DNA from 2 places in the Streptomyces niveiscabiei genome. Region 1 is predicted to be linked to the other one. Evidence: riboswitches for the same ligand, from Rfam matches in the RefSeq annotation. Region 1 holds a riboswitch; the other holds the start of a gene.
What was found. A riboswitch is a leader RNA that binds a small molecule or an ion and turns the genes downstream of it on or off. The one in region 1 is predicted to bind glycine.
Positions count from the first base shown of each region.

Region 2: another riboswitch for glycine. It lies ahead of gcvP (aminomethyl-transferring glycine dehydrogenase); the one in region 1 lies ahead of gcvT (glycine cleavage system aminomethyltransferase GcvT).

Region 1 is NZ_JARAYJ010000010.1:166,233-176,372, reverse strand. It holds gene PV682_RS16845 (L-serine ammonia-lyase) at 1-162, opposite strand, end outside; gene glyA (serine hydroxymethyltransferase) at 405-1,670, opposite strand; gene gcvH (glycine cleavage system protein GcvH) at 1,683-2,060, opposite strand; gene gcvT (glycine cleavage system aminomethyltransferase GcvT) at 2,117-3,232, opposite strand; glycine riboswitch at 3,296-3,402, opposite strand; glycine riboswitch at 3,403-3,503, opposite strand; gene PV682_RS16825 (AAA family ATPase) at 3,691-4,350, shown strand; gene PV682_RS16820 (enhanced serine sensitivity protein SseB) at 4,421-5,200, shown strand; gene PV682_RS16815 (enhanced serine sensitivity protein SseB C-terminal domain-containing protein) at 5,321-6,142, shown strand; gene PV682_RS16810 (ABC transporter permease) at 6,439-7,437, shown strand; gene PV682_RS16805 (ABC transporter substrate-binding protein) at 7,467-9,215, shown strand; gene PV682_RS16800 (ABC transporter permease) at 9,315-10,140, shown strand, end outside.
Region 2 is NZ_JARAYJ010000002.1:8,932-19,071, reverse strand. It holds gene PV682_RS02275 (APC family permease) at 1-1,564, shown strand, start outside; gene PV682_RS02270 (TOBE domain-containing protein) at 1,642-2,034, shown strand; gene modA (molybdate ABC transporter substrate-binding protein) at 2,165-2,977, shown strand; gene modB (molybdate ABC transporter permease subunit) at 3,009-3,821, shown strand; gene PV682_RS02255 (ABC transporter ATP-binding protein) at 4,160-5,212, shown strand; gene gcvP (aminomethyl-transferring glycine dehydrogenase) at 5,221-8,103, opposite strand; glycine riboswitch at 8,164-8,277, opposite strand; glycine riboswitch at 8,278-8,372, opposite strand; gene PV682_RS02245 (PRC-barrel domain-containing protein) at 8,494-8,868, shown strand; gene PV682_RS02240 (DNA polymerase IV) at 8,889-10,140, opposite strand, start outside.

The DNA of each region.
Region 1 (10,140 bases):
CAGCGACCCGTACAGCTCCGTCCGCACGGACGCGACCGACCCGAGCACCCCCTCGCTCCGCAGCCGCCGCGCGAACATCCGCGCCGCCCGCATCGGACCGACCGTGTGCGAACTCGAAGGACCGATACCGACCGAGAACAGGTCGAACACGGAGATGGCCACGGGGACTCCAACCAGAAAGGACGCGGACACACGACACCGGATGCCACGCCGGGGACTACGAACACGGGCGGGGCGGCCCCAAGGACCCACCCCACCCAGGCGGAGGAGGCCCGAGGACCCACCCCCACCCCGGCGGAGGAGGCCCGAAGACCCACCCGCCCCGGCGGGACCGGCCCCGAGGCCCGCCCCGCCCGGACGGAAGCGGCCCCGAAGACCCACCCCCGCCCGACCGGCCGACCGGCCTACTTGCTCAGCGCCGGATACAGCGGACGCCGGTCCGCCAGCGCCTTCACCCGGATCCGCAGCGCCTCCGCGTCGTACACCGGCTTCAGCGCCTGCGCGATGACGTCCGCGACCTCGGTGAAGTCCTCGGCCGTGAAGCCACGGGTCGCGAGCGCGGGCGTCCCGATGCGCAGCCCGGACGTCACCATCGGCGGACGCGGGTCGTTGGGGACGGCGTTGCGGTTGACGGTGATGCCGACCTCGTGGAGCCGGTCCTCGGCCTGCTGCCCGTCGAGCGCGGACTCCCGCAGGTCGACGAGGATCAGGTGGACGTCGGTCCCACCGGACAGGACGTTCACCCCGGCCTGACGGGCGTCCTCGGCGGTGAGCCGCGAGGCGAGGATCCGCGCCCCCTCCACCGTACGCCGCTGCCGCTCCTTGAACTCCTCGGAGGCGGCGACCTTGAACGACACGGCCTTCGCGGCGATGACGTGCTCCAGCGGACCCCCCTGGAACCCGGGGAACACCGAGGAGTTGAGCTTCTTGGCGAACGACGACTTCGCGAGGATGATCCCCCCGCGCGGCCCGCCCAGCGTCTTGTGCGTCGTGGACGTCACCACATCCGCGTACGGCACCGGGTTGGCGTGCAGCCCCGCCGCGACGAGCCCGGCGAAGTGCGCCATGTCGACCCACAGGTACGCCCCGACCTCGTCGGCGATCCGCCGGAACTCCGCGAAGTCCAGCTCACGCGGGTAGGCGGACCACCCGGCGATGATCACCTTCGGCCGGTGCTCGCGCGCGAGCCGCTCCAGCTCCTCCATGTCGACGAGCCCGGTCTCGGGGGACACGTGGTAGGCGACGACATCGAACTGCTTGCCGGAGAAGTTGAGCCGCATCCCGTGCGTGAGGTGCCCGCCGTGCGCGAGGTCGAGCCCGAGGATCGTGTCCCCGGGCTGGGCCAGCGCGAAGAGAGCGGCCTGGTTGGCGGAGGCGCCGGAGTGCGGCTGGACGTTCGCGTACTCCGCCCCGAACAGCTCCTTCACCCGGTCGATGGCGATCTGCTCGGCGACGTCGACGTGCTCGCACCCGCCGTAGTAGCGCCGCCCCGGGTACCCCTCGGCGTACTTGTTGGTCAGGACGGACCCCTGCGCCTCCATGACGGCCAGCGGAGCGAAGTTCTCCGAGGCGATCATCTCCAGCGTCGACTGCTGCCGCCCGAGCTCGGCGTCGACGGCGGCGGCGATCTCCGGGTCCAACTCGTGCAGGGACGTGTTCAGGACAGACATGCGTACGACTCCTCAGCCGGCGGTGTAGGCGGTGTACTCGTCGGCGGACAGCAGGTCGTCCGGCTCGTCGGCGACGCGCACCTTGAAGAGCCAACCGCCCGTGAACGGCTCGGAGTTGACCAGCGACGGGTCCTCCGTGACGCTCTCGTTGACCTCGGTGATCTCGCCGTCGACCGGCGCGTACAGCTCGCTCACCGACTTCGTCGACTCCAGCTCGCCGCAGGACTCGCCCGCGGTCACGGCGGTGCCGACCGCCGGGAGCTCGACGAAGACGACGTCACCGAGGGCGTTCGCCGCGTGCTCGGTGATCCCGACCGTCGCGACGCCGTCCTCGGCGGGCGAGATCCACTCGTGTTCCTTGCTGTAGCGCAGGTTCTGGGGGTTGCTCATGGCCTGAATTCTCCTGTACGCGGGGGAGTGCTGATGAATAGGGGACTGCGGGAGGGTTACTTCGCGCGCTGGTAGAACGGCAGAGCCACGACCTCGTACGCCTCGTGGCTCCCCCGGATGTCGACGCCGACCCCGGCCGTCCCCGGCGCCGCGTGCGCCGCGTCGACGTACGCCATCGCGATCGGCCTGCCCAGCGTCGGGGAGGGGGCGCCGGAGGTCACCTCGCCGATGACGGCGCCGCCCGCGACGACGTCGTACCCGGCACGCGGTACGCGCCGGCCCTCGGCGATCAGCCCGACCAGGACCCGGGGCGGCTTGCGCTCGGCGAGCGCGGCGGCCTCGGCGAGGGCCTCGCGCCCCACGAAGTCACCGTCCTTGCCGAACTTCACCACGCGCCCGAGCCCGGCATCGAAGGGCGTCAGGGCCGTCGACAGCTCGTGCCCGTACAGCGGCATGCCCGCTTCGAGGCGCAGCGTGTCCCGGCAGGACAGACCGCAGGGCACGACATCAGCGGAGGCGGCCAGCGCCTCCCACAGCGCCACCGCGTCCGACGGCGCCACGAACAGCTCGAACCCGTCCTCCCCGGTGTACCCGGTGCGCGCGATCAGCGCCGGCACCCCGGCGACCGTCCCGGGCAGCCCGGCGTAATACTTCAGACCTACGAGATCGGCGTCCGTCAGCGCCCCGACGATCCCCGCGGCCTTGGGCCCCTGCACGGCGATCAGCGCGTACGCGTCCCGGTCGTCGCGCACGAGAGCGTCGAACCCGGCGGCCCGCTCGGTCAGCGCGTCCAGCACGACCTGCGCGTTCGAGGCGTTCGCGACGACCATGAACTCGGTCTCGGCGAGCCGGTAGACGATCAGGTCGTCCAGGATGCCGCCGTCGGCCCGGCAGATCATCGTGTAGCGGGCCCGGCCCACCCCGACCGCCGCGAGGTCGCCGACCAGCGCGTAGTTCAGCAGGGCCGCGGCCTGCGGCCCGGTGACGGTGATCTCGCCCATGTGCGAGAGGTCGAAGAGCCCCGCGCGCGTGCGGACGGCGGTGTGCTCCTCGCGCTCCGAGCCGTAGCGCAGCGGCATGTCCCAGCCCGCGAAGTCGGTCATGGTCGCGCCGAGCGAGCGGTGCAGGGCATCGAGCGCGGTACGGCGCGGTACGGCGGAACTGCTGGTCATCGGGCGTTCGTCTCCCAGGTGCGACGGGGTGGGGCAAGGGCTTCCCGTCCAGGAACGAGAAGATCCTCCCCATCTGTCATCGGAACCTGAGAGGTTCGCCGTGACCCTCGCGGGGAACACGGCTTGCACCTTGGGTGGGACCGCCGGGGCGGCCCGCTTTTCAGATGTGCCTCGCCCACGCGGTAACGGTGCCTGAGAGATTCAAGGGAGGGACTTGCTCCTTCGGCGCCCCAGCGGGACAGCGAGCCGGGGACTCTCCCGCGCGGATTCGAACGGCCGGTATGCAGTTGGCGCGGCCATCATCGCACGCCACCCCGGTCGTGCGGCAGGGCCAGATCTGTAACCGGGCTGTGGCAGGAGGCGCACCAAATCGCGAGACAGATTCCATTACCTTCTCTTTACTGTCTATGGGGAGACCCGTATCTGACGGGACTGCTCCAAGGGGAGGACGATCAACGGTGAACAGGACCACGGCGTACGCGACGGCGCTGCCCGCCCAGCCGGCGGCCCCCGCGCGGGAGAGCCGCGCCGGGCACCCCGCGCCGGTCGTCCGCGACCTGCGCGACCGCGCCGGACACAGCCCGCACGCCCTCCTCTTCGGCCCCCGCGACCTCGTCGTCGTCACGGGCCTGCCCGGCAGCGGCAAGTCCACGCTGATGCGCCGCGCGGTCCACGGCACCCGCGTCGACTCCCAGGACACCCGGGACCGCTGGGACGCCCGTACGCCCTCCTGGCTGCCGTACGCCGCCTACCGCCCCCTCGTCCGCCTCGCCCACTACGCGGGCCTGTGGCGCGCCCTGCGCTCCGGCGAGGGCGTCGTGGTCCACGACTGCGGCACCCAGTCCTGGGTGCGGGGCTGGCTCGCCCGCGACGCCCGCCGCCGCGGCGGCACCCTCCACCTCCTCCTGCTGGACGTCACCCCGGACACGGCCCTTGAGGGCCAGCGCGAACGGGGCCGGGGCGTCTCCCGGTACGCGTTCCTGCGCCACCGCCACGCGGCGTCCCGCCTGATCGGCTCGGTGGAGCGGGGCGGCCTGCCCGACGGCTGCGGCGCGGCCATCCTGCTGGACCGGGAGGCGGCGGACGCGCTGCGGAGGATCGCGTTCACCCGGGGCTGAACCGGCCCGCCCCGGTACGCCTTTAAGCTTTTCCTCCTCGACAGCGGTTCCCAGCAGGCGGTAGACAGCGATGGACTTCCCGACCGACTTCCCGGTCCCCGCACACCCCCACTCCCACGGCGGCTGGCCGGGGAACGAACTGGAGGAGGTGCTCTCCGCCTCCCTGGGGGTGCCGTCCGCGGGCGGCCGGATCATCGAGGTCCTCGCGCGCAGCTTCGTCTGGATCCCGCTGCCCAACGGCGGCGGCCCCCGCACCGGCCCCCTCGACCTGCCCACGATCGACATCGCCGGCCAGGTGTACGTCCCCGTCTTCACCTCCGAGGAACAGTTCCGCCAGGTCACCGGCGCGCACATGTCGTACACGATCGCCCCGGCGGCCGAGTTCGCCAAGGGCCTCCCCCCGCAGGTCGGCATCGCCCTGAACCCCGACGGCGTCGTAGGCGTCCCGCTCCCGCCGCAGGCGGTCGCCGACCTCTGCCGGGCGGGCCGCACCCCCCTCGACGGCACCGCCTCCGGCGCCCGGGTCCGCCTCTTCGAGCCGGACTGGCAGGACGACCCGGTGGACTTCCTCGCGGAGGCGTCCAAGGAGTTCGAGGCGACGGGCGTCGTCCTGACGGCCCGCCGCTGCCTGGCGGCGATCGAGACCGCGGAACCGGTCATGTTCGTCGGGGTCGAACTCACCCACTGGGACGGCGAGTCCGGCGAACGGCCGCTGGACGCGCTGGGCAGGGCGCTGGGCCGGGTCCCGGTGCGGTGGGGCGTGAACCTGATCCTCCTGGACGTGGCGCAGGACCCGGTGGGGGAGTGGCTGAAGCTGAACGTCCGGCCCTTCTACTCCCGCACCACCTAGAAACCCGCCCCTCACCTGTCGTACACCCAACCGGCGAACCCCCCGTAGGCGCTTAAGCTTGACCCCGACGCAGGGCAACGGGCATCCACGGGGCAACTTTTACGAAGGGTCGGTAAAGACGTGAGCGTGAGCGGCACCGCTGCGGCCGGCCAGGTCGAGCACATGCTGCGCCAGGTCACGCCTGGCCGCTACGACGCCTACGAGGCACTCCTGCGCGCGCTCTCGACCCCCACCACCGGCCAGGTCTGGATGCTGCTGTGGCACGGCCAGTCCGGCTCCCCGGACGCCCAGTACGGCTCGATGGAGGTGGACGGCCACGCGTACGCGCCCTGCGTGACGTCCGCCCAGGAGCTGTCCGCGAGCGGCTGGAACCGTTCGTACGAGGTGGTGGACGGCCTCGACGCGGCCCGCACCCTGTACCCGGACCGCCACGGCCTGTGGCTGAACCCGCACGCCCCGGGCGGCGGCGTGGGCGTCCCCTGGGCCGACCTGCGCCGCATCGCGACGGGCCTGGACCGCCAGCCCCCCGGCCCGCTGCGCCTGTCGGACCCGGCGGTGGAGATCCCGCACTTCTACGCCCTCCTCGGCCAGAACGCCCACCGCACCCCCGCGATCAGGGCGCTGCGCCGCGCCTGGGTCCAGCCGGCCCTGGGCCAGCCGTACCTGTCGATCGGCCTGGACGTGTACGACACGTCGCCGCAGTCGGTGGACGCGGTGCGCGCGATGATGCAGCAGTCGATCGGCGCCGTCCCCGACGGCCTGCCCGTCTCCACGGTCGCGATGACCGACGAGTACGACCCGGTCGTCCTGTGGATGCGGGCCAACGCCCGCCCGTTCTACGACCGCGAGGCGCACGCCCCGGCGCAGCAGCCGCCGGCTCCCCAGTCCCCGCGGTCCCCGGCGGCCGGCTACGGCTACCCGGCGACGCCTGGCGCGTACTGATCGCCCCCGCCGTCTCCTGACGCTCCGTCATCTCAGGAAACCCACTCGTTACACCGACCCGTGTTCATCTCCGCGCGTAGAGCGAACCGGTACGTGTCAGTATGGCCGTATTGATCAACTTGCCCTCGTCCGAGGGTCGTTACCCACTGTTCGGATAACGGAAGCCTTCGGTCGGCATCACGGTTGTGCATACTTTCGCCGCCACATCTGGCGCGTGATCGCGAGCGCATTGAAGACTCGCCTCCCATAAGACGCGAGTAAGGCCGGTCACCACCGGCGGGAAGGGTCAGTGCACTGTGACCGCACCGATCGAGACCACCGGGTCGGAGGCCGGAGCACAGCCGGAAGCCGTGCTCGCCGGGGCCAACCAGAGCCAGATCGAAGGGCGTTCACTCACCCAGATCGCCTGGACCCGGTTCAAGCGCGACAAGCTGGCCGTGGCCGGCGGCATCGTCGTCGTCCTGCTCGTCCTCATGGCGATCCTCGCCAAACCCATCGAGGCCGTCTTCGGCCTCGACCCGAACAAGTTCAACCAGGACCTCATCGACCCGGCGATGCAGGCGCCCATCGGCGGCTGGGGCGGCATGAGCTGGGACCACCCGCTCGGCGTCGACCCGCAGTACGGCCGCGACATGCTCGCCCGCATCATCGACGGGTCCTGGGTCTCCCTGCTCGTCGCGGGCGGCGCCACGCTGCTGTCGGTCGTCATCGGCACCGTCCTCGGTGTCGTCGCCGGCTACTACGGCGGCTGGGTCGACTCGGTCATCAGCCGGCTGATGGACACCTTCCTCGCCTTCCCGCTGCTGCTCTTCGCCATCGCCATCTCGGCCTCCGTCCAGGACGGCTTCTTCGGCCTGAACGGGCTCCCGCTGCGGATCTGCGTCCTGATCTTCGTCATCGGCTTCTTCAGCTGGCCGTACATCGGGCGCATCGTGCGCGCCCAGACGATGACCCTGCGCAAACGCGAGTTCGTCGAAGCCGCGCACAGCCTCGGCGCGCGCGGTCCGTACGTCCTCTTCCGGGAACTCCTCCCGAACCTCGTCGCACCGATCCTCGTCTACTCGACGCTGATCATCCCGACGAACATCCTCTTCGAGGCCAGCCTCAGCTTCCTCGGGGTCGGTATCGCACCCCCGCAGGCTTCCTGGGGCGGGATGCTCAGCAACGCCGTGGATCTCTACACAGCGGATCCGCAGTACATGTTCGTGCCCGGACTGGCGATCTTCATCACCGTCCTGGCGTTCAACCTGCTGGGTGACGGGCTGCGCGACGCACTCGACCCTCGCAGCAAGTGATCCACAACGACCGAGGGGGATTTCCTCAGGTGAAGACGAGAAGAGTGACCGCCGCGATCGCGTCGGTCCTGGCGATCTCGCTGGGCGCTTCCGCCTGCGGCGGCGACAGCGACAGCGGCGGCGGCTCCGCCAAGGGGAAGAAGGACGAGGGGTTGACGTCCATCGTCAACGTCTCGAACAAGAAGGGGGGCACCCTCAGCTTCGAGCACTCGGACGTCGCGGACTCCCTGGACCCCGGCAACACGTACTACGGCTGGGTGCAGAACTTCTCCCGCCTGTACGGCCGTACGCTCACGACGTTCAAGCCGGCCGCCGGCAAGGACGGCCTGACCGTCGTCCCCGACCTGGCCGAGTCGCTGGGCCAGCCCAGCCCCGACGCCAAGACGTGGACGTACAAGCTGCGCGCCGGCGTCAAGTTCCAGGACGGGACCCCGGTCACGTCCAAGGACGTCAAGTACGCCATCGAGCGCTCCAACTTCGCGCCCGAGGTGCTCTCCAACGGGCCGACGTACTTCAAGTCCTACCTGGTCGGCGGCGACAAGTACCAGGGCCCGTACAAGGACAAGAACCCGAACGGCCTCGCGTCCATCGAGACGCCGGACGCGCAGACCATCGTGTTCAAGCTGAAGCAGCCGTTCGCGGACTTCGACTACCTGGCGACCTTCTCGCAGACGGCCCCCATCCCGGCCGCGAAGGACGACGGCGCCAAGTACGTCCAGCACATGGTGTCCTCGGGCCCCTACCAGTTCCAGTCCTACGAGGAGGGCCGCAGCGCCACCCTCGTGCGCAACCCGCAGTGGGACCCGAAGACGGACCCGATCCGCAAGGCCCTGCCGGACAAGATCACCATCAAGTTCAAGGTGAACCCGGTCACGATCGACAACGACCTGATCTCCGACCGGGTCACCGTCGACGCGGCGGGCGCCGGCGTCCAGGCCGCCACCCAGCCGAAGGTCCTCAAGGGCAAGCTCGCCAACCAGACGGACAGCTCGTACGCCGGCGCCACGCAGTACATCGCGCTGAACCAGAACGTCGAGCCGTTCAACAACATCAACTGCCGCAAGGCCGTGCAGTACGCCGTCGACAAGCAGTCCATCCTGGACGCGGCCGGCGGCACCCCGAAGGGTGACATCGCCACCACGCTGCTGCCCCCGTCGGTCAACGGCTACACCAAGTTCGACACCTACCCGTCGGCCGGCAGCCGGGGCGACGCGGCCAAGGTCAAGGAATTCCTCACCGCGTGCGGCAAGCCCAACGGCTTCAACACGATCCTGACCGCCCGCTCCGACCGTCCCGCCGAGGTCGCGCAGGCCACCGCCGTCCAGGCGTCGCTCAAGAAGTACGGCATCAACGTCGAGATCCGGCAGTTCCCGGCCGGCAAGTACTTCTCGAACTTCGCCGGTGTCCCGTCCTACGTCCACCAGCAGAAGCTCGGCATGCTGTCCATGGCGTGGGGCTCCGACTGGCCGACCGGCTTCGGCTTCCTCGACCAGATCGTCAACGGCTCCGCCATCAAGCCCTCGGGCGGCAACAACCTGATGGAGCTGAACGACCCGAAGATCAACGCGGCCCTCGCCTCGACGATCGCCAACACCGACGCCGCCGCCCGCACCAAGGGCTGGGGCGACATCGACAAGATGGTCATGGACACCGCCACGGTCGTCCCGACCCTCTACCGCAAGAACTTGCTCTTCCGGCCTGCGTCCGCGACGAACGTCACGGTCACCCAGGCGTACCTGGGCATGTACGACTACCTGCTGATGAGCTCCTCGAAGTAGTAGCCGCAAAGCAGGCCGGAATCTTCTCGAAAGGCAGGTGAAGGTTCCGGGTGGCGGGGCCGGACACGCTCCGACCCCGCCGCCCGGAGCCGGACAGCTGTGGCTGCGTACATCATCCGGCGCGTATTCGGCGCCCTGGTACTGCTGCTGGTGGTCAGCGCAGTCACCTTCGCGATCTTCTTCCTGGTACCCCGGCTCGGCGGCCAGACCGCCGACCAGCTCGCCACGCAGTACGTCGGCAAGGACGCCAACCCCGACTCCGTGGCCGCGATCAAGAAGAACCTGGGCTTCGACCAGCCCATCTACACCCAGTACTGGCACTTCATCAAGGCGCTGTTCGTCGGCGCCGACTACAAGTTCGGCCCGGACGCCACCCGCTGCGACGCGCCCTGCTTCGGCTACTCCTTCAAGAGCCACGTCGAGGTCTGGCCGCAGCTCACCGAGCGCATCCCGGTCTCCTTCTCCCTCGCCGTCGGCGCCGCCGTGATCTGGCTGATCTTCGGTGTCACCACCGGCGTCATCTCCGCGCTGCGCAAGGGCACGCCCGTCGACCGCATCTCGATGTTCATCGCGCTCGCCGGCGTCTCCCTGCCGATCTTCTTCACCGGCCAGATCCTCAGCGCCCTGTTCGTGTACGAGGTCCCCATCTGGGACTCCATCGAGTACATCCCGTTCACCCAGAACCCGGCGGAATGGGCCTGGCACCTCCTGCTGCCCTGGATCAGCCTCGCGTTCCTGTTCTCCGCGCTCTATGCCCGTCTCACCCGGGCGGGGATGCTGGAGACCATGGGCGAGGACTACATCCGCACGGCCCGTGCCAAGGGCCTCAAGGAGACGACGGTCGTCACCAAGCACGGCCTGCGCGCCGCGCTCACCCCGATCGTCACCATCTTCGGCATGGACTTCGGCACGCTGGTCGGCACGG
Region 2 (10,140 bases), on a different contig from region 1:
CGCGACCGACTTCCTCATCACGATCACCCTCTCCGCCGCCGACGCCTCGACCCACCTGGTGGAGAACCCGCACCTCACCAGCGCCCTGCACGGCAAGCAGATGCTGATCACCCTGGTCCTGGTCGCGCTGCTCGGCGCGGTCTTCCTCAAGGGGTTCCTGGAGGCGATCGGGGTCGCGGTCGTCCTGGTCGGCGCCTACCTCACGCTGAACGTCGTGGTCGTGGCCGTCGGACTGTGGCACGTCATCACCGCCGGCCATGTGGTCACCGACTGGTCCAACGCGCTCACCACCGAGCACGGAAACGTTTTTGCGATGATCGGCGTCGCCCTGATCGTCTTCCCCAAGCTCGCCCTCGGCCTCTCCGGCTTCGAGACCGGCGTCGCCGTCATGCCGAACGTCAAGGGCGACCCGGACGACACCGAGGAACGCCCCGCGGGCCGCATCCGCGACACCAAGAAGCTCCTCACCACCGCCGCCCTCATCATGAGCGGCTTCCTCATCGCCACCAGCTTCATCACCACCCTCCTCATCCCCGAGAAGGAGTTCAAGACCGGCGGCGAGGCCAACGGCCGCGCGCTCGCCTACCTCGCCCACGACTACCTCGGCAGCGCCTTCGGCACGGTGTACGACGTGTCGACGATCGCCATCCTCTGGTTCGCCGGCGCCTCCGCGATGGCGGGCCTGCTCAACCTGATGCCGCGCTACCTGCCCCGGTACGGCATGGCCCCGCACTGGGCCCGCGCCGTGCGCCCCATGGTCATCGTGTTCACGCTGATCGCCTTCCTGGTGACCTGGATCTTCGACGCCGACGTCGACGCGCAGGGCGGCGCGTACGCCACCGGCGTGCTCGTCCTCATCAGCTCGGCGGCGATCGCCGTGACCATCGCCGCGCACAAGGCGGGCCAGCGCAACTGGACCATCGGCTTCGGCGTCATCGCCGCCGTCTTCCTCTACACGACGGTCGCCAACGTCATCGAACGCCCCGACGGCGTCAAGATCGGCGCCTGCTTCATCGCCGGCATCATCCTCGTCTCCCTGCTCTCCCGCCTCGCCCGCGCCTTCGAGCTGCGCGTCACGAGCGTCACCCTCGACCCGATGGCGGAACGTTTCGTACGGGACATGGCGAGCCGCAAGATCCGCCTGATCGCCAACGAGCCCGACCGGCGCGACGTCGCCGAGTACCGCGAGAAGATCGAGCAGATCCGCGAGGACAACGACATCCCCGGCCAGGAGGACTACGTCTTCGTCGAGGTCACCGTCACCGACCCCTCCGAGTTCGAGGCGAGCCTCACCGTACGGGGCGAGGTCCTGCACGGCCGCTACCGCGTCCTGACCCTGGAGCACTCCTCCATCCCCAACGCCCTCGCGGCCCTCCTCCTGCACATCCGCGACTCCACCGGCTGCACCCCGCACATCTACTTCGAGTGGACCGAGGGCGGCCCCTTCACCAACTTCCTGCGCTTCTTCCTCTTCGGCCAGGGCGAGGTGGCCCCGGTGACCCGCGAGGTCCTCCGCGAGGCAGAACCGGACCGCGCCCGCAGGCCGAGGGTCCACACGGGCTGAGATCCGTACGCGGCTCAGCCTGGGCCGGGGTCGCCGTACCAGCTCAGGAGCGTCGTACGGCGACCTATCGTGACCGCATGCACTCCTACACCATCGGCCAGGCCGCCCGCCTCCTGGGCGTCAGCCCCGACACCGCACGCCGCTGGGCGGACGCGGGCCGCTTCACCACCCACCGCAACGACGCGGGCCGGCGCCTCGTCGACGGCACCGACCTGGCCGCGTTCTCCGTCGAGCTGGCCCGCTCCGACGGCGACGAGACCCCCTCGCACACGTCCGTCCGCAACGCCTTCCCCGGCATCGTCACGGCCGTGAAGCTCGGCGACGTCGCCGCCCAGGTCGAGATCCAGGCGGGCCCGCACCGACTGGTCTCGCTGCTCACCCGGGAAGCGGTGGAGGAACTGGGCCTCGAAGTGGGCATGGAGGCGACGGCCCGGGTGAAGTCGACGAACGTCCACATCGACCGGACGTAACCCACCGCAGATACCATCCGAATCACGCACCCGCCCAGCTCATGCGGCACGAAGAGAGACTTACACCTCGCAGATGCGGCAGTATCATCATCCCGGCCGTCAGCCGATCCGTCTCCGAGGAGTACCCGTGATGACCCGTCCCGCGCCCCGCCCCCGCCGGCTGCTCCAGGTGACCGGCGCGGGGGTCGCCGCGCTGCTGACGCTGAGCGCGTGCTCCTCGGACTCCACGCCGGCCCCCGGCACGCCCCCGTCCGCCTCCGGCAAGGTCTCCGGCACGGTCACCGTCTTCGCCGCCGCCTCCCTCAAGGAGACGTTCACCGCGCTCGGCGAACAGTTCGAGAAGGCCCACCCCGGTACGAAGGTCACCTTCAGCTTCGCCGGCAGCGACAGCCTCGCCGCGAGCATCACCGGCGGCGCCCCCGCCGACGTGTTCGCCGCGGCCAGCGCCAAGACCATGGCCATCGTCACCGGCAAGAAGGACAACGCCACGACGCCGGTCACCTTCGTCCGCAACCAGCTGGAGATCGCCACCCTGCCGGGCAACCCCGACAAGGTCACCGGCCTCAAGGACCTCACCAGGCCCGGCCTCAAGGTCGTCCTGTGCGACAGGACGGTGCCCTGCGGCGCAGCGGCCGACAAGATCCTCACCGCGACGGGGGTCGAGGTCACGCCCGTGTCGTACGAGCAGGACGTCAAGTCCGCGCTCACGAAGGTCGAGCTCAAGGAGGCGGACGCGGCCCTCGTCTACAAGACCGACGTCCACGCCGCCGGCACCAAGGTCCAGGGCATCGACTTCCCCGAGTCCTCCCAGGCCGTGAACGACTACCCGATCACCCTCCTCAAGGACGCCCCCAACGCGGCGGCGGCCAAGGAGTTCATCGCCCTCGTGCAGTCCCCGGAGGGCCGGAAGATACTGACGGAGGCGGGTTTCCTCCAGCCGTGACCCGCCCGAACGCCCCGAGGGAGAACGCACAGTGCCGGCGCCGAAGCCCCGCCCCGCAAGACTCCGCAGGCCCGTCCCCCTCCCCCTCCTGCTCCCGGCCCTCCTCGGAGTCGCCTTCCTCCTGCTCCCCCTCCTGGCCCTCCTGATCCGCGCCCCCTGGAACAGCCTCCCTTCCCTCCTCACCACCCCCGAGGTCTGGGAGGCCCTCCGCCTCTCCCTCTTCTGCGCCACGGCGGCCACAGCGGTAAGCCTGGTCATAGGCGTCCCCCTGGCCTGGCTCCTGGCAAGAACGGACTTCAGAGGCAGAGCGCTCCTGCGAGCCCTGGTAACCCTCCCCCTGGTCCTCCCCCCGGTGGTAGGAGGCGTGGCCCTCCTCATGGCCCTGGGCCGAAACGGCATAGCGGGCCAATGGCTGGACCGCTGGTTCGGCATCACCCTCCCCTTCACGACAACAGGCGTGGTGATAGCCGAGGCATTCGTAGCCATGCCGTTCCTTGTGATCAGCGTAGAAGGCACCCTAAGAGCAGCGGACCCCCGCTACGAAGAAGCAGCGGCCACCCTGGGAGCAACCCGCTTCACAGCATTCCGCAGAATAACCCTCCCCCTCATCGCCCCCGGCATAGCCGCAGGAGCGGTCCTGGCCTGGGCAAGAGCACTGGGCGAATTCGGCGCCACGATCACCTTCGCAGGCAATTTCCCAGGAAAAACCCAGACAATGCCCCTGGCGGTCTACTTGGCCCTGCAAAGCAACCCGGAATCAGCAATGGCCCTGAGCCTGGTCCTCCTGACCGTCTCCATAGCGGTCCTGGCGGCCCTGAGAGAAAACTGGCTGACAACAACCTGAACGCAAAAAACCCTGAACATGCGGCTCCCGCCACAAAGTCCCACCCCCTCAAAAGGCGCGGAACCCCACCAACAAACGGCTACCACCTCACGAGCACGCCAGCCCCACCCACCTCACATCCCAACCCACAGCCCCCACTCCCACCCCAGGGGCGCGGGGAACTGCGCGACCAGCCACAACAAACCCGCACCCGACCCTCAACAAAAACCCACCCCCACCCCACCCGAACCCACCCTCCCCGCAGCCGCCACTCAACAGCTCCCCCCACAAGAACCACCCGCACCCGACAACCAAACCCGCACGGGTGGGCGGGCGGGAAAACCAACCCCAGGACCCCCATGACCACCCACCCCGGCCTGCACACCCACCTCGTAGTAACCCACCCCCCGACCTTCCACCTGAACATCACGCTCAAAGCCACCCCCGGCGAAGTCCTAGCCCTCCTGGGCCCCAACGGCGCCGGTAAAACCACCGCCCTCAGAGCACTGGCGGGCCTGCTCCCCCTGACCTCAGGCCACCTCCACCTGGACGGCCACCCCCTGGAGAACACACCCCCCGAATCCCGCCCGGTAGGAGTCGTCTTCCAGGACTACCTCCTCTTCCCCCACCTCACAGCCCTGGACAACATAGCCTTCGGCCCCAGATGCCAGGGCGCCACAAAATCCGAATCCCGGACCCGAGCAAAAGAGTGGCTGACCCGTATGGGCCTGGAAAACCACGCCACCACAAAACCCCGAAACCTCTCAGGCGGCCAGGCCCAACGCGTAGCACTCGCAAGAGCCCTGGCGACAAACCCCCGCCTACTGCTCCTGGACGAACCCCTGGCAGCCCTGGACGCAAGAACCCGCCTGGACGTGAGAGCCCAACTCCGCCACCACCTAGCAGACTTCGAAGCGGTAGCGGTCATCGTCACCCACGACCCCCTGGACGCGATGGTCCTGGCAGACCGCCTGGTGGTCATAGAACAGGGATCGATAGTCCAGGAGGGCACCCCCGCAGACATAGCCCGCCACCCCCGCACGGACTACATAGCGCAGCTGGTGGGCCTGAACCTCTACAAGGGCAAGGCGGAAGGCACGACGGTAACCCTCCCCACAGGCCAACAAATCACCACGTCGGAACACCTGAAGGGCCCCGCATTCGTCGCGTTCCCCCCGTCCGCGGTGACCCTCCACCGAACCCGCCCCGAAAACACCAGCGCCCGCAACCTCTGGCACTGCCAGGTCGCGGGCCTGGAATCCCACGGCGACCAGATCCGCGCCGACCTGAAAGGCGACCTCCCCTTGACGGCGGACCTCACCACAGCGGCGGCGGCAGACCTGGGCCTCCACCCGGGCACGGACATCTGGGCCTCCTTGAAGGCGGCCCAGACACACGCGTACCCGGCGTAGCGGAACCCCTACTGATAAGACTCGAGCGGAGGGCAGGAACACACGAGGTTCCGATCCCCATAAGCCTGATCGATCCGCCGAACAGGAGGCCAGTACTTCTCGGAAACGGACCCCCCACCGGGGAACACGGCCTCTTCCCGCGTATAGGAGTGAGCCCACTCCCCGCTCAACGCGGCAGCGGTATGCGGAGCATTCCGCAGCGGATTGTCATCCGCCGCCCACTCCCCGGCCCCCACCTTCTCGATCTCCCCCCGAATAGCGATCATCGCCGCACAGAACCGATCCAGCTCGGCCAGATCCTCCGACTCCGTGGGCTCGATCATCAGCGTCCCCGCAACGGGGAACGACATGGTCGGCGCATGGAACCCGTAGTCGATGAGCCGCTTGGCGACATCGTCGACGCTCACCCCGGTCGCCTTGGTCAGGGGCCGCAGATCGATGATGCACTCGTGCGCGACCAGCCCCCCGGGCCCGGTGTAGAGCACGGGATAGTGAGGCTCAAGCCGCTTGGCGATGTAATTCGCGGACAACACGGCGACTTGGGTGGCCCGCTTCAGCCCTTCCCCACCCATGAGCCGCACATAGGCCCAGGAAATGGGAAGAATCCCGGCAGACCCCCAGGGCGCAGCGGAAACAGGCCCGACCCCGGTAGCGGGCCCGGCCTCACTCTGCAAAGGATGATTCGGCAGATAAGGCGCGAGATGAGCCCGCACAGCCACAGGCCCCACCCCAGGCCCACCCCCACCATGAGGAATACAGAACGTCTTGTGCAGATTCAGATGGGAGACGTCCCCACCGAAATGCCCGGGCTTGGCAAGCCCGACCAGCGCATTCAGATTGGCCCCGTCGACATAGACCTGCCCACCGGCCTCATGGACAAGCCCGCAGATCTCCCCGACATGCTCCTCGAACACCCCGTGCGTGGACGGGTACGTGATCATCAGCACCGCGAGCTCATCCCGGTACTGCCCGATCTTCCCCCGCAGATCCTCGACGTCGACCTCCCCGTCCTCGGAGGTCTTGACGACGACGACCTTCATCCCGGCCATCACGGCACTAGCCGCATTGGTCCCATGGGCGGACGACGGAATGAGACACACGGTCCGCTGAAGATCCCCGTTGGCCCGGTGATAGGCGCGTACGGCGAGCAGCCCCGCCAACTCCCCCTGCGACCCGGCGTTGGGCTGGAGGGACACCTTGTCGTACCCGGTGACCTCGGCGAGCCGCTCCTCCAGCTCCCGGATGAGCGTGAGGTACCCCTCGGCCTGCTCGACCGGCGCGAAGGGGTGCAGCTGCCCGAACTCGGGCCAGGTGACCGGCTCCATCTCGGTCGTCGCGTTGAGCTTCATCGTGCAGGACCCGAGCGGGATCATCCCCCGGTCGAGCGCGTAGTCCCGATCGGCAAGCCGCCGCAGGTACCGCAGCATGGCGGTCTCGGACCGGTGCTGATGGAACACGGGATGCGTCAGCACCTCGTCCCGCCGCAGCACCTCGTCGCCCAGCCCTTCCCGGGCCGAAGAGTCCAGCGAGTCGACATCCCCGGAAACCCCGAACGCCCCCCACACGACGGCGAGTTGCTCCCGCGTCGTGGTCTCGTCACAGGCGACGGACACGTGGTCCGCGTCGACGAGCCGCAGATTCACCCCGCCGTCCCGAGCGGCCTCGACGACCCGGGCCGCACCGCCGGGCACCCGCGCCGACACCGTGTCGAAGAAGGCCCCGTGGACGACCTCGACACCCCCGGCCCGCAGCCCCTCGGCGAGGACGGTGGCGTACCGGTGCGTCTTCCAGGCGATCTGCCGCAGCCCGTCGGGCCCGTGGTAGACGGCGTACATCCCGGCCATGACGGCGAGCAGCACCTGCGCCGTGCAGATGTTGCTGGTCGCCTTCTCCCGCCGGATGTGCTGCTCGCGCGTCTGGAGCGCCAGCCGGTACGCCCGGTTGCCGTCCGCGTCGACGGACACCCCGACGAGCCGCCCGGGCAGGCTCCGCGCGAACTTCTCGTGCACGGCCATGTATCCGGCGTGCGGCCCCCCGAACCCCATCGGCACCCCGAACCGCTGTGTGGTCCCGACGGCGATGTCCGCCCCGAGTTCCCCGGGCGAGGTCAGCAGGGTCAGCGCCAGCAGATCGGCGGCGACGGTGACGAGCGCCCCCACCTCGTGCGCCTGCTCGACGAGCGGCTTGATGTCCCGTACGACGCCGGAGGCGCCGGGGTACTGGATCAGCACCCCGTTGATCTCCCGGCCTGCGACCTCGGCCGGGATCCCGTCACCGAGGTCGGCGACGACGACCTCGACGCCGGCCGGTTCGGCCCGCGTCCGCAGGACGGCGACGGTCTGCGGGAAGGCGTCCGCGTCGACGAGGAAGAGCCCCTTCTTGTTCTTCCCCATCCGCAGCGACAGCGCCATCGCCTCGGCGGCGGCCGTCCCCTCGTCCAGCAGCGAGGCCCCGGACGTCGGCAGCCCGGTCAGGTCCGCGACCATCGTCTGGAAGTTCAGCAGCGCTTCGAGGCGCCCTTGAGAGATCTCCGGCTGGTACGGCGTGTACGCGGTGTACCAGGCGGGGTTCTCCATCACGTTCCGCAGGATGACGGGCGGCGTGAACGTCCCGTAGTACCCGAGCCCGATCATCGACCCGAGCACCTGGTTGCGCCCGGCCAGTTCCCGCAGTTCGGCGAGCACCTGGGCCTCGGTCCGCGCACCCGGCAGGTCCAGCGCGGCGACGTTCTTGATCGCGTCCGGTACGGCGGCGGCGGTCAGCTCGTCCAGCGAGCCGTACCCGACCTGCGCGAGCATCTTGGCCTGGGCCTCGCGGTCGGGCCCGATATGGCGCTGTTCGAAGGGAATGCCCTGTTCCAGGACGCTGAGCGGGATACGGGGAGGGGTCATGAGGGGGCCTCCTGGCCGAGACGACCTTCGGTGGCACCACGGCTGCGGGGTGCCCGAACGGCCTCCCCCTCTGTCATCTCGACCTGAGAGCTTCACCGGCCGCCCGCGAGCGCCCGGCTTTCACCGTCGGTGAGAGCGGACGCCGTCGACACCCGCCCTGCTTTCCAGAGTGACCTCGCCCATGCGGTACGTGAGCCTGAGAGATTCCGGGGAGGAGTTGCTCCTTCGGCGCCTCCGAGGGTTCCGGAGGACTCTCCCGCACAGGGTCGACAGCCACTTTCACCTTACCAGCGAGGTCAACGCCCCAGCCTTCGAGTGGCCACCGGGCCCGAAGTGCTCTTTCGTAGTCCTTACGAAGGCTTCGGCCGCCCCGCGACCAGTGGAGGGCCCGTGCAGACCGACATCGATCCGCGCAACCTGATCGGCCGCAAGGCGTACGACCGGCACGGCGCGAAGATCGGCACGATCGACGAGGTCTACCTCGACGACGCGACCGGCGTCCCGGAGTGGGCCGCGATAAGGACGGGCCTGTTCACCCGCGACGCCTTCGTCCCCCTGGAGACCAGCGAACTCGTCGAGGGCACCCTGCGCGTCCCCTACGACCGGGCCCTGATCAAGGACGCCCCCGACTTCGGCGTGGGCCGCCACCTCTCCCCCGCCCAGGAACTCCAGCTCTACCACCACTACGGCATGGACACGGTCGCCCCCACCCCACCCGAGGACCGCGACTTCGGCACGATCGCCGGCGACGACCCGCCCGCCTAGGGCCCAAAACCGCGCGCCCCCTAAGCCCCCTGCGCACAAGCACCCCCCGCCACCAGCGGCAACGCCTCCGCCTGCTCCAACTCGGGATCGTCGACCCGGAACGTCCGCACCCGCCCCGGCACCACGTCCCCCGGCGTCTCGAACCGCACGGTCACCCGCCCCACCCCGCTCCCCTGCACCCACCCCTGCCCGTACCCGGCGTGCCGCACATCCTGCCCCGGCCGCCACCGATGCTCGACAGGCACCGCCTCGGCCACCGCCTCCCCCGGTGTCTCCGGCACCTCCTCCTCATCCCGCACCTCCTCCGCGGCCTGCGCGAACAGGTCCTCCTGCGTGAAGTCGGCGAGCCCCGACACCCCGACCCCGAGCAGCCGCACCCCGCCGGTGGTGTCCACGGACTCCAGCAGCCGCGCCGCGGCCTCACGCACGACCGCCGGATCGTCGGTGGGCCCGCGCAGGGTCTCGGAGCGGGTCAGCGTCGAGAAGTCGTACCGCCGCACCTTCAGGACGATGGTCCGCCCCGACAGCCGGGCCTCCCGCAGCCGCCGCACGCACCGGTCCGCGAGCCGCCGCACCTCGAACCCGACCCGCAGCCGGTCGTGGATGTCCACGTCGTACGTGTCCTCCACGGACACCGACTTGGTCTCCCGCTCGGCGACCACCGCCCGGTCGTCGCGCGCGAGCGCCATCGCGTACAGCCCCTGGCCGTGCGCCTTGCCGAGCAGCCGGACGAGTTCGTCCTCGCCGGCCTCCGCGATCTCGTCGACCGTGGTGATCCCGGCCCGGCGCAGATGGTCGCCGGTGGCCGGGCCGACCCCGGGCAGCGTCCGCACCGGCATCGGCCCGAGCAGCGCGCGTTCCGTGCCCGGCTCGATGAGCACCAGGCCGTCCGGCTTGGCCCGCTCGGAGGCGATCTTCGCGACCATCTTGGACGCGGCGAGCCCCACCGACCCCGTGAGCCCCGTGACGGCCCGTATGTCCGCCCGCAGCCTGCTGCCCGCCTCCCGCGCCGACGCGCTGTCCCAGGCCGCCCCCTCGGCCTCCAGGTCCACGAACGCCTCGTCCAGGCTGAGCGGCTCCACCAGCGGCGACAGCGCCCGCAGCAGCCCCATCACCTGCTCGCTGATCGCCCGGTAGACCCCGAACCGCGGCACGAGGTACGCCGCGTTGGGCGCGAGCCTGCGCGCCTGCGCCATGGGCATCGCCGAGTGCACCCCGAACACCCGGGCCTCGTACGACGCGGTCGCCACCACCCCGCGCGGCCCGAGCCCG